DNA from 2 places in the Agromyces larvae genome. Region 1 is predicted to be linked to the other one. Evidence: predicted binding sites of a transcription regulator. Region 1 holds the regulator's gene; the other holds the start of a gene.
The links. The regulator HspR, encoded in region 1, represses chaperone genes until heat shock. The targets are predictions, from matches to a motif close to AAGTTGAGTCNNNNNGACTCAACTT.
Positions count from the first base shown of each region.

Region 1 (4,206 bases):
CTGGTCGGTCATGTGTCGGGCCCTCTCATCGGCTGCAACCACCCTGCCGTATCGGCCCGGCCGCGCGCGAGCGCGTCGCCGCGAGCGGTCACGCTGACGTCGGGATGACGACCGTGCGTTCGCCCGGGGCATCCTCGTGGCCCCAGGCCTGCTCGATGGTCTCGAGCGGTACCGGCCGCGGCCGCACGGTCAGCGCACCGGACGCGACCGCGGCGACGAGCTCGGGCAGCCCTGCCTGCCGCAGGTCGATGGAGCCGAACCCGCTTCCGCTGATCCGGAGCGCGTTCGAGCGCAGGCCGGAGCCATCGAGCGTGATCGTGGGCCCCGCGGTGCTGCCGATGTGCACCCAGTCGAGCAGGCGCGCGTGATCGGTTCGGGCACCGAGGATGGCGCGCATCGCGAGCTCGGTCGGCGCACCCCAGACGTAGTCGAGGACGACGTCGACCTCGGCCGCCGCCGCTGCGAACGCCGCAGCGGTCGCGTCGTCGTCGGGTGACAGCTCGACGATGGCGTCGGCGCCGTCTGCGGCGAGCTGTTCGAGGCGCTGCCGGTTGCGACCGGCGGCGACGACCCGCCCGGCGCCGAGGTGGCGCGCCGTCTTCACCGCGATCGACCCTGCGGCACCGGTGGCGCCGATCACGAGCACCGACTGGCCCGCCCGGAACGGGACGCGTCCGCGAAGCGCGACCCACGACGACATCGCGGGGTTCATGGAGGCGGCGACGGTCGCGGGGTCCGCCCCGGAGGGCACCGGGATGGCCGATCGCGGATCGATGAGGATGCGCTCGGCCATGGTGCCGCCGCCGCCGAGGCCGCCGACGTAGGCGAGCGAGCCGTCGGCCCGGCGGACGACGCCGTCGATGCCGGGCACCACCGGCAGCGCCCCCGAACTCGCGTAGTGGCGACCCGAGGCGACGCCCCGCGTGACGGGGTGGATGCCGACCGCGAGCACTTCCGCCACCTCGCGTCGCGCGTCGGCCTGCGGCGCGGGGATGGAGCGATAGCGCGGCGGTTCGCCGAACGACTCGACGAGTGCGGCGTTGATGTGCGTCATGTGATCTCCTAGTTAGTACGTGGCACGCACTACTATAGTACGTACTACGTACTATTGCTAGACTGAGATCGTGGAAGACGAGGGCGCGCGATCGGCCGCCGACGCCCTGGCGCGGCTGGCATTCCTGACGAACGCGCGCCTGGAGGCACGCGCTGCAGAGGTCGGCGAGGGTCTCTCGGTGCAGCAGCTGCGCCTGCTGGGCATCCTGCGCGACCGGGAGCCGACGATCAACGAACTCACCGTCCTGCTCGGCGTCGACAAGTCCAGCGTCAGCGGGCTGGTCATCCGTGCGGAGCGGCGCGGGCTGGTGAGCCGCACCCGGCACGAGCGCGACGGCCGCGCGGTGCGAGTGCGACTGGAAGGGTCCGGGCGCACCCTGATCGACGCGGCAACCGCGTCGTTCGAGCTCGATGTGCAGCAGTTGCTCGCGGTGCTGACCGACGCGGAGCGCGCGCGCTGGGTGGCGCTCACGAACCGCGTGCTGAGCGCCGAGGCGGATCAGCTGGGCCTCACGCCCTGATCCGCGGCGGCCTCGCACCGCGGCCGCATCACCCGGTGACCCGGCGCGGACGCCGACGACCCCGATCGGCTACCGGTCGAGCGGCCGCCAGACGACGAGGGCGTTCTCGCGGCGCACTCGCGTGCCCGCCTTGATGGTGACGATGTCGCCGGCCGACCCGGCGGCGAACACGCGGCGGCCGGGGCGGTTCAGCATCTCGTCGGCGAGCATCGCCTCGAGTTCGCGCACCCGGGCGCGCAGCGCGGTCACCTCGTCTTCGAGGCCGAGCACGCGGCGGATGCCCTCGAGGCTCACACCCTCGCTCGACAGCTGGGCGATCTCGCGCAACTGCACGACGTCGCGCATCGAGTACCGGCGCGACTTGCCGGCGGTGCGACTCGGCGAGACGAGGCCGAGGCGGTCGTACTGGCGCAGGGTCTGCGGATGCATCCCGGCGAGCTCGGCCGCGACCGAGATCACGAAGATCGGGCTCGTCTCGTCCATCGACTACCCCTTCGCGCGGGCGAGGAGGTCGTCGCGCGGGTTCTCGTCGGGCAGCAGGGCCGCGAACTCGCGCAGCCGCTCCTCGGCCTCCTTCGAGAGGTGCGACGGCACCGCCACCTGCACGACGGCGAGCAGGTCGCCCGTGCCCTTCTTCGTCGCAACGCCGCGGCCCTTCACCCGCAGCACCCGGCCGCTCGGGGTGCCGGGCGCCACCTTCAGCTTCACGGGGTCGCCGCCGAGGGTGGGCACCTGGATCGTCGCGCCGAGCGCGGCCTCCTCGAAGGTCACCGGTACGGTGACCCGCAGGTTGAGTCCGTCGCGTTCGAACACCGGATGCTTGCGCACGTTCACGGTGAGGATCATGTCGCCGGTCGCACCGCCGTCGGGCGACGGGTGGCCCTTGCCGCGCAGGCGGATCTTCTGCCCGTCGGCGACGCCCGCAGGGATGTTCACCGTCACCGGCTTGCCCTCGGCGGTCTGCAGGGTCACCTGGTCGCCGCGGGTCGCGGTGATGAAGTCGAGCGTGGTCGTGGCCGTGACGTCCCGACCGGGCGTCGGCCCGCCGAAGCCGCGGTAGCCGCCCGTCGACTGGCCGAACCGGCCGCCGCCGAAGAGCCCGCCGAGCAGGTCGTCGTAGTCGCCGCCCGCACCCTGCTGGAAGGTGAAGCGCTGGCCACCGCCGCCCTGGCCGAACATGCCGCCGAACACGTCCTCGAAGCCGCCGGCGCCCGCCCCGCCCGGCGCAGTGAACCGCGCCCCCGAGCCCATCGCCCGGATCGCGTCGTACTCCTTGCGCTCCTCGGGGTCGGAGAGCACCGAGTTCGCCTCGCTGATCTCCTTGAACTTCGCCTCGGCCGCGGCGTCGCCCGGGTTCTGGTCGGGATGGTACTTGCGCGCGAGCTTGCGGTACGCCTTCTTGATGTCGGCGTCGCTCGCGTCCTTGGAGACGCCGAGCACCTGGTAGAAGTCCTTGTCGAACCAATCCTGACTGGCCACGGGCGCCTCCTCTCTCTGCTGTTCAGTCTGTCGTGCCGCCGAGCGTTTCCGTTCGCGCCCTTGGTTTCCGCTGGTGCGGAAACGCTCGGCGCGAACGGAAACACTCGGCGCGGGTGGCGTCCGTCAGGACGCCGGGGTGTGCACCACGACCTTCGCCGGGCGCAGCTGGACGCTGCCGAGCGTGTAGCCCGCCTCGACGACGTCGGCGACCGTGTCGGCCTCCACGTCGGGCGAGGGCTGCTGGAAGATCGCCTCGTGCTTCTGCGGGTCGAACGCCTCGCCCGCCTCGCCGAAGCGCTCGAGCCCGAGCTTCTCGGTCGCGGCGCGCAGCTTCGCGGCGATCGTCGCGAACGGGGTGTCGCCCTCGAGGTCGCCGTGCTTCTCGGCCCGGTCGAGGTCGTCGAGCACCGGCAGCAGCACCGCGACCGCCGCGCCGACCGCGCGCTCGCGCTCGAGCTCGCGGTTCTGCTCGGTGCGCCGACGGTAGTTGGCGTACTCGGCGGTCACCCGCTTCAGGTCGGCCAGGTGCTCGTCGGTCGGGTCCTGCACCTCGGCCTGCGCCGCGTTCAGGATGTCGTCGACGGTGAGCTCGTGCTCGCTCGCCGAGCTCGTCGAAGCGGGGGTCTCCCCTTCGACAGGCTCAGGGGGCTCGCTCGCTGAGCCCGTCGAAGCGGGGGTTTCCCCTTCGACAGGCTCAGGGGGCTCAGGGGCGCCGACGGGCTGCCGAACCGCACCGGTCTCGGGGTCGATCTTCCGCTTGTCGCGGATGATCGGCTCCTCGTGGTTCCGGTCTTCCTCGGAAGCCATGGTTACTTCTTCTCGTCTTCGTCGTCGACGACTTCGGCGTCGACCACGTCCTCGTCGCTGGACTCGCCGCCCGCGGCGCCGGTCGCCGAGGCGTCCTCGCCGGCCGTAGCATCCGCCGCCTGGCCCTGCGCGTAGATCGCCTCGCCGAGCTTGGTCTGCGACTGCGAGAGCTTCTCGAACGCGGTCTTCACCGCGTCGTCGTCGTCGCCGGCGAGCGCCGACTTCAGCGCGTCGACGTCGCCCTGCACCTCGGTCTTCACGTCGGCGGGCAGCTTGTCGTCGTTGTCCTTGATCAGCTTCTCGACCGAGTAGGCGAGCTGCTCGGCGGAGTTGCGCTGCTCGGCGG
Region 1 covers NZ_CP094528.1:2,868,007-2,872,212, forward strand. Annotated here, with positions in the region: gene MTO99_RS19090 (hypothetical protein) at 1-12, opposite strand, end outside; gene MTO99_RS13800 (quinone oxidoreductase family protein) at 89-1,054, opposite strand; gene MTO99_RS13805 (MarR family winged helix-turn-helix transcriptional regulator) at 1,125-1,574, shown strand; gene MTO99_RS13810 (heat shock protein transcriptional repressor HspR) at 1,644-2,057, opposite strand; gene MTO99_RS13815 (DnaJ C-terminal domain-containing protein) at 2,061-3,053, opposite strand; gene MTO99_RS13820 (nucleotide exchange factor GrpE) at 3,177-3,860, opposite strand; gene dnaK (molecular chaperone DnaK) at 3,863-4,206, opposite strand, start outside.

Region 2 (4,206 bases), 1.1 Mb from region 1:
CCCTGGCCGTCGGTGAGGCGTCCGTCGTCGAGCACCTGCAGCAGCAGGTTGAAGACGTCGGGGTGGGCCTTCTCGATCTCGTCGAACAGCACGATCGAGTACGGGTTGCGCCGCACGCGCTCGGTGAGCTGGCCGGCCTCGTCGTACCCGACGTACCCGGGAGGGGCGCCGACCAGGCGCGACACCGTGTGGCGCTCGCCGAACTCGCTCATGTCGAAGCGGATGATGTGGTCGGTCCCTGAGCCGGTCGAAGGGAACAGTCGGTCGGCGAGCGCCCTCGCGAGCTCGGTCTTGCCGACCCCGGTCGGGCCGAGGAACAGGAACGAGCCCACTGGGCGCTTGGCGTCGCCCATGCCGGTGCGGTTGCGGCGCACGGCCTTGGCGACCGCGGTCACCGCGTCGTCCTGCCCGATCACGCGGGCGTGGAGCTCCTGTTCGAGCGAACCCAGGCGCTCGCGCTCGGTCTCGGTGAGGCGGTTCACCGGGATGCCGGTGGCGCGCGAGATCACCGCGGCGATCTCGGGCTCGTCGATGACGGCCTCCTGGGCCGCCGCGGTCGCGCGACCGGTGGCGGATGCCTCGTCGAGCCGATCCTGCACCTTCGAGATCTCATCGCGAATCCGCGACGCCTCCTCGTAGTGCTCGGCCGTGACGGCGGCGTTCTTGTCGGCCTCGAGCGTCGCGAGCCGCTCGATGAGCTCACTCACGTCGACCTTCACGCCCAGCTTGAGGCGCAGTCGCGCGCCGGCCTGGTCGATCAGGTCGATCGCCTTGTCGGGCAGCACGCGGTCGCTGAGGTAGCGGTCGCTGAGCTCGACCGCGGCGCGGATCGCGGCATCCGTGTACTCGACGCCGTGGTGCTGCTCGTAGGCGGGCTTGAGCCCCTGCAGGATCAGCACCGCGTCCTCGATGCTGGGCTCGCCGACGCGCACCGGCTGGAAGCGGCGCTCGAGGGCCGGGTCCTTCTCGATCTTGCGGTACTCGTTGAGGGTCGTCGCGCCGACGAGGTGCAGGTCGCCGCGCGCGAGGCGCGGCTTCAGGATGTTGCCCGCGTCGGTGCCGCCGTCGCCCGAGCCGCCCGCACCGACGACCGTGTGGATCTCGTCGATGAAGACGATGAACTCGCCCTTGTTCGCGGCGATCTCCTCCATGGTCTTCGTGAGCCGCTCTTCGAAGTCGCCGCGGTACCGGGTTCCGGCGAGCATGCCGGGCAGGTCGAGCGAGATGACCCGCTTGCCCAGCAGCGCTTCGGGCACGGATGCCTCGACGATCGCGCGCGCCAAACCCTCGACGATCGCCGTCTTGCCGACGCCCGCCTCGCCGACCAGCACCGGGTTGTTCTTGGTGCGGCGGGAAAGGATCTCGATGGTCTGCTCGATCTCGTCGACGCGGCCGATCACCGGGTCGAGTTCGCCGTTCTCGGCGAGTTCGGTCAGGTCGGTGCCGAACTTATCGAGCATCGGAGTGCTCGATTCGGCTCCCTGAGCCGGGCGAAGGGCCTCGTCACCGTACTCGTCGCCGTTCGCTCCCTGAGCCTGTCGAAGGGAGTCGCCCGCGAGTCCCTGCGTCAGCGCCTCGGCCGTCACGCCCGCGCGTGCGAGCACCTGGCCGGCCGGGGCATCCTGACCGAGCACGAGCGCGAAGAACAGGTGCTCGGGATCGATGTAGGTCGAGCCGGATGAGCGCGCGACCTGGTAGCTGTGGAACAGCGCGCGGGATGCGCTCGGCGTGATGGTCGCCGCTCGCTGCGCCTGTCGAAGCGAGTCCTCCTCGAGATCGAGGGCAGCGGGCAACCGCTGCTCGGTCGCCGTGATGATGCGCTCGGGGCTCGCCCCGATGCGCTGGATCGCCTGCTTGACCGCGTCGTCCTCGACGATCACGCGCAGGATGTGCAGTGCGTCGAGGTCGGTCTGGCCGCGTTCGAGTGCGAAGCGTCCGGCACGCTGCAGGATGCTCTGCGTGCGCGCAGTCAGGAACCGGCTGAGGTCGATCGACCGCGCCTGCCTGGCCTGCTCACCCGCAAGGTACCGGGCAAGAAACTCGTCGAACGAGCTCGAGCCGGCCTCGTTGAAGTCTTCGGGCACCTGGTTCTCCTTGGGAACTTGAGTTGGGTACGCTCAAGTTCAACGCGGAGGGGGTGCGGGTATTCCCGTTGCGTCGAACCATGATCGACTCGCTCGGCGCCCCCAGAACAGGTCACTCCGCCCCCTTCGACTCGGTCGATGTCGGCGCCCAGAGATAGCGTCGGTCGCGCTGTCAGGAATGCCAACCCCCGGAAGACCGATCGCACACGGAGAAGAAATGACTCGACGTCTCACCCCCGGAATCGCCCAGATCGCGCTGATCGCCCTGCTCGGCACAGGACTCGCGGGGTGCGCGGCGACCGCCGCCGGCACCGATGGGCCGAGCACGGGAGCCACCGAGAACGAGGCTCCCGCACAGCCCGCCGACCTGGTCGGCGAGTGGGTGCAGTCGAACAAGAAATCCGAGGAGAGCTTCCAATCGGCGACGATCACCGCCGACACGATCGAGGTCTTCTGGGTGAGCGACGGCGGGAACACGAAGGCGCTCTACTGGTCGGGCACGTTCGAGACTCCGACCGTATCCGGACCGTTCTCGTGGGACTCGCAGAACGACACCGAGAAGACCTCGGGCGCGCTGCTCGCCTCGGGCGACCCGACGAAGACCTTTTCGTTCGACAACGACACCATCAGCTACGAGGTGACCGCGCTCGGAGTCACGACAACGGTCGAGCTCAAGCGTCAGTAGCACCGCGGCCAGCGGCCCGGCTCCCGTCGAGAACCGGGCCGCACTACGCTGCTTCAAGCACCCCTCCGAAAGGCACCACATCTTGGTCACCGGCGAACTCCGCAGCAAAGTCGATCGCGTCTGGGACGCCTTCTGGTCGGGCGGCATCGCCAACCCGGTCGAGGTCATCGAGCAGATCACGTATCTGCTCTTCATCCGCCGGCTCGATGAGTTGCACACGCGCGAAGAGCGCCGCGCGAACCGCACGGGCGAGCCGATGCAGCGCCGCATCTTCCCCGAGGGCATCGACGACACGGGCCGGGTCGCCCGCCCGTTCGACGACCTGCGCTGGTCAGACTTCACCAACCGCTCGCCGCAAGAGATGTTCGAGATCGTCGACGAGCACGTCTTCCCGTTCCTCCGCCGCCTCGGCGGCGACGGGTCGAGCTACGCGCGCAACATGAAGGACGCGCGCTTCACGATCCCCACGCCCGCGCTGCTCGCGAAGGTCGTCGACCTGCTCCGAGACATCCCGATGGACGACCGCGACACCAAAGGCGACATCTACGAGTACATGCTCGCGAAGCTCTCGCAGAGCGGGCAGAACGGCCAGTTCCGCACGAGCCGGCACATCATCAAACTCATGGTCGACATGGCGGCGCCGACGCCCGAAGACCGCATCATCGACCCGGCGGTGGGCACCGCGGGTTTCTTGATCTCGGCCGTCGAGTACTTGCGCGAGCATCACCCCGAGGTCGAGACGGATGCCTCGGTGCGCGCGTTCTTCAACACCAAGGCGTTCACGGGCTTCGATTCGGATGCCTCGATGGCCCGCATCGCGAGCATGAACATGCTGCTCCACGGCGTCGAAGAGCCCGTGATCGAGCGCGGCGACTCGCTCGCCGAGGGGCATCCGGCGAGCGCCGACTACTCGCTCGTGCTCGCGAATCCGCCGTTCGCCGGAAGCCTCGACTACGAGACCGTCGCGAAAGATCTGCTGCAGGTCGTGAAGACGAAGAAGACCGAACTGCTCTTCCTCGCGCTCATGATCAAGTTGCTGAAGAACGGTGGGCGCGCCGCAGTCATCGCGCCCGACGGCGTGCTCTTCGGATCGTCGAACGCGCACAAGTCGCTGCGCAAGATGCTCGTCGAGGACCACAAGCTCGATGCCGTCGTGAAGCTCCCCAGCGGAACGTTCAAGCCCTACACCGGTGTCTCGACGGCGATCCTCTTCTTCACGAAGACCTCGTCGGGCGGAACCGACCAGGTCTGGTTCTACGACGTGCGCGCCGACGGCTTCACCCTCGACGACAAGCGCACCCCGATCGAGGCGAACGATCTCCCCGACGTGCTGAATCGCTGGCGTTCGCTCGCTGAGCCCGCCAAGCTCGCTGAGCCTGTCGAAGCGGGCCCCTCCCCCGAGCACGCCCGCCCCCGCACCGCCCAATCCTTCCTCGT
Region 2 covers NZ_CP094528.1:3,941,729-3,945,934, reverse strand. Annotated here, with positions in the region: gene MTO99_RS18720 (ATP-dependent Clp protease ATP-binding subunit) at 1-2,084, opposite strand, end outside; gene MTO99_RS18715 (hypothetical protein) at 2,302-2,769, shown strand; gene MTO99_RS18710 (type I restriction-modification system subunit M) at 2,852-4,206, shown strand, end outside.
Region 2: the regulator HspR is predicted to act here: its motif matches at 2,100-2,124, upstream of MTO99_RS18720 (ATP-dependent Clp protease ATP-binding subunit).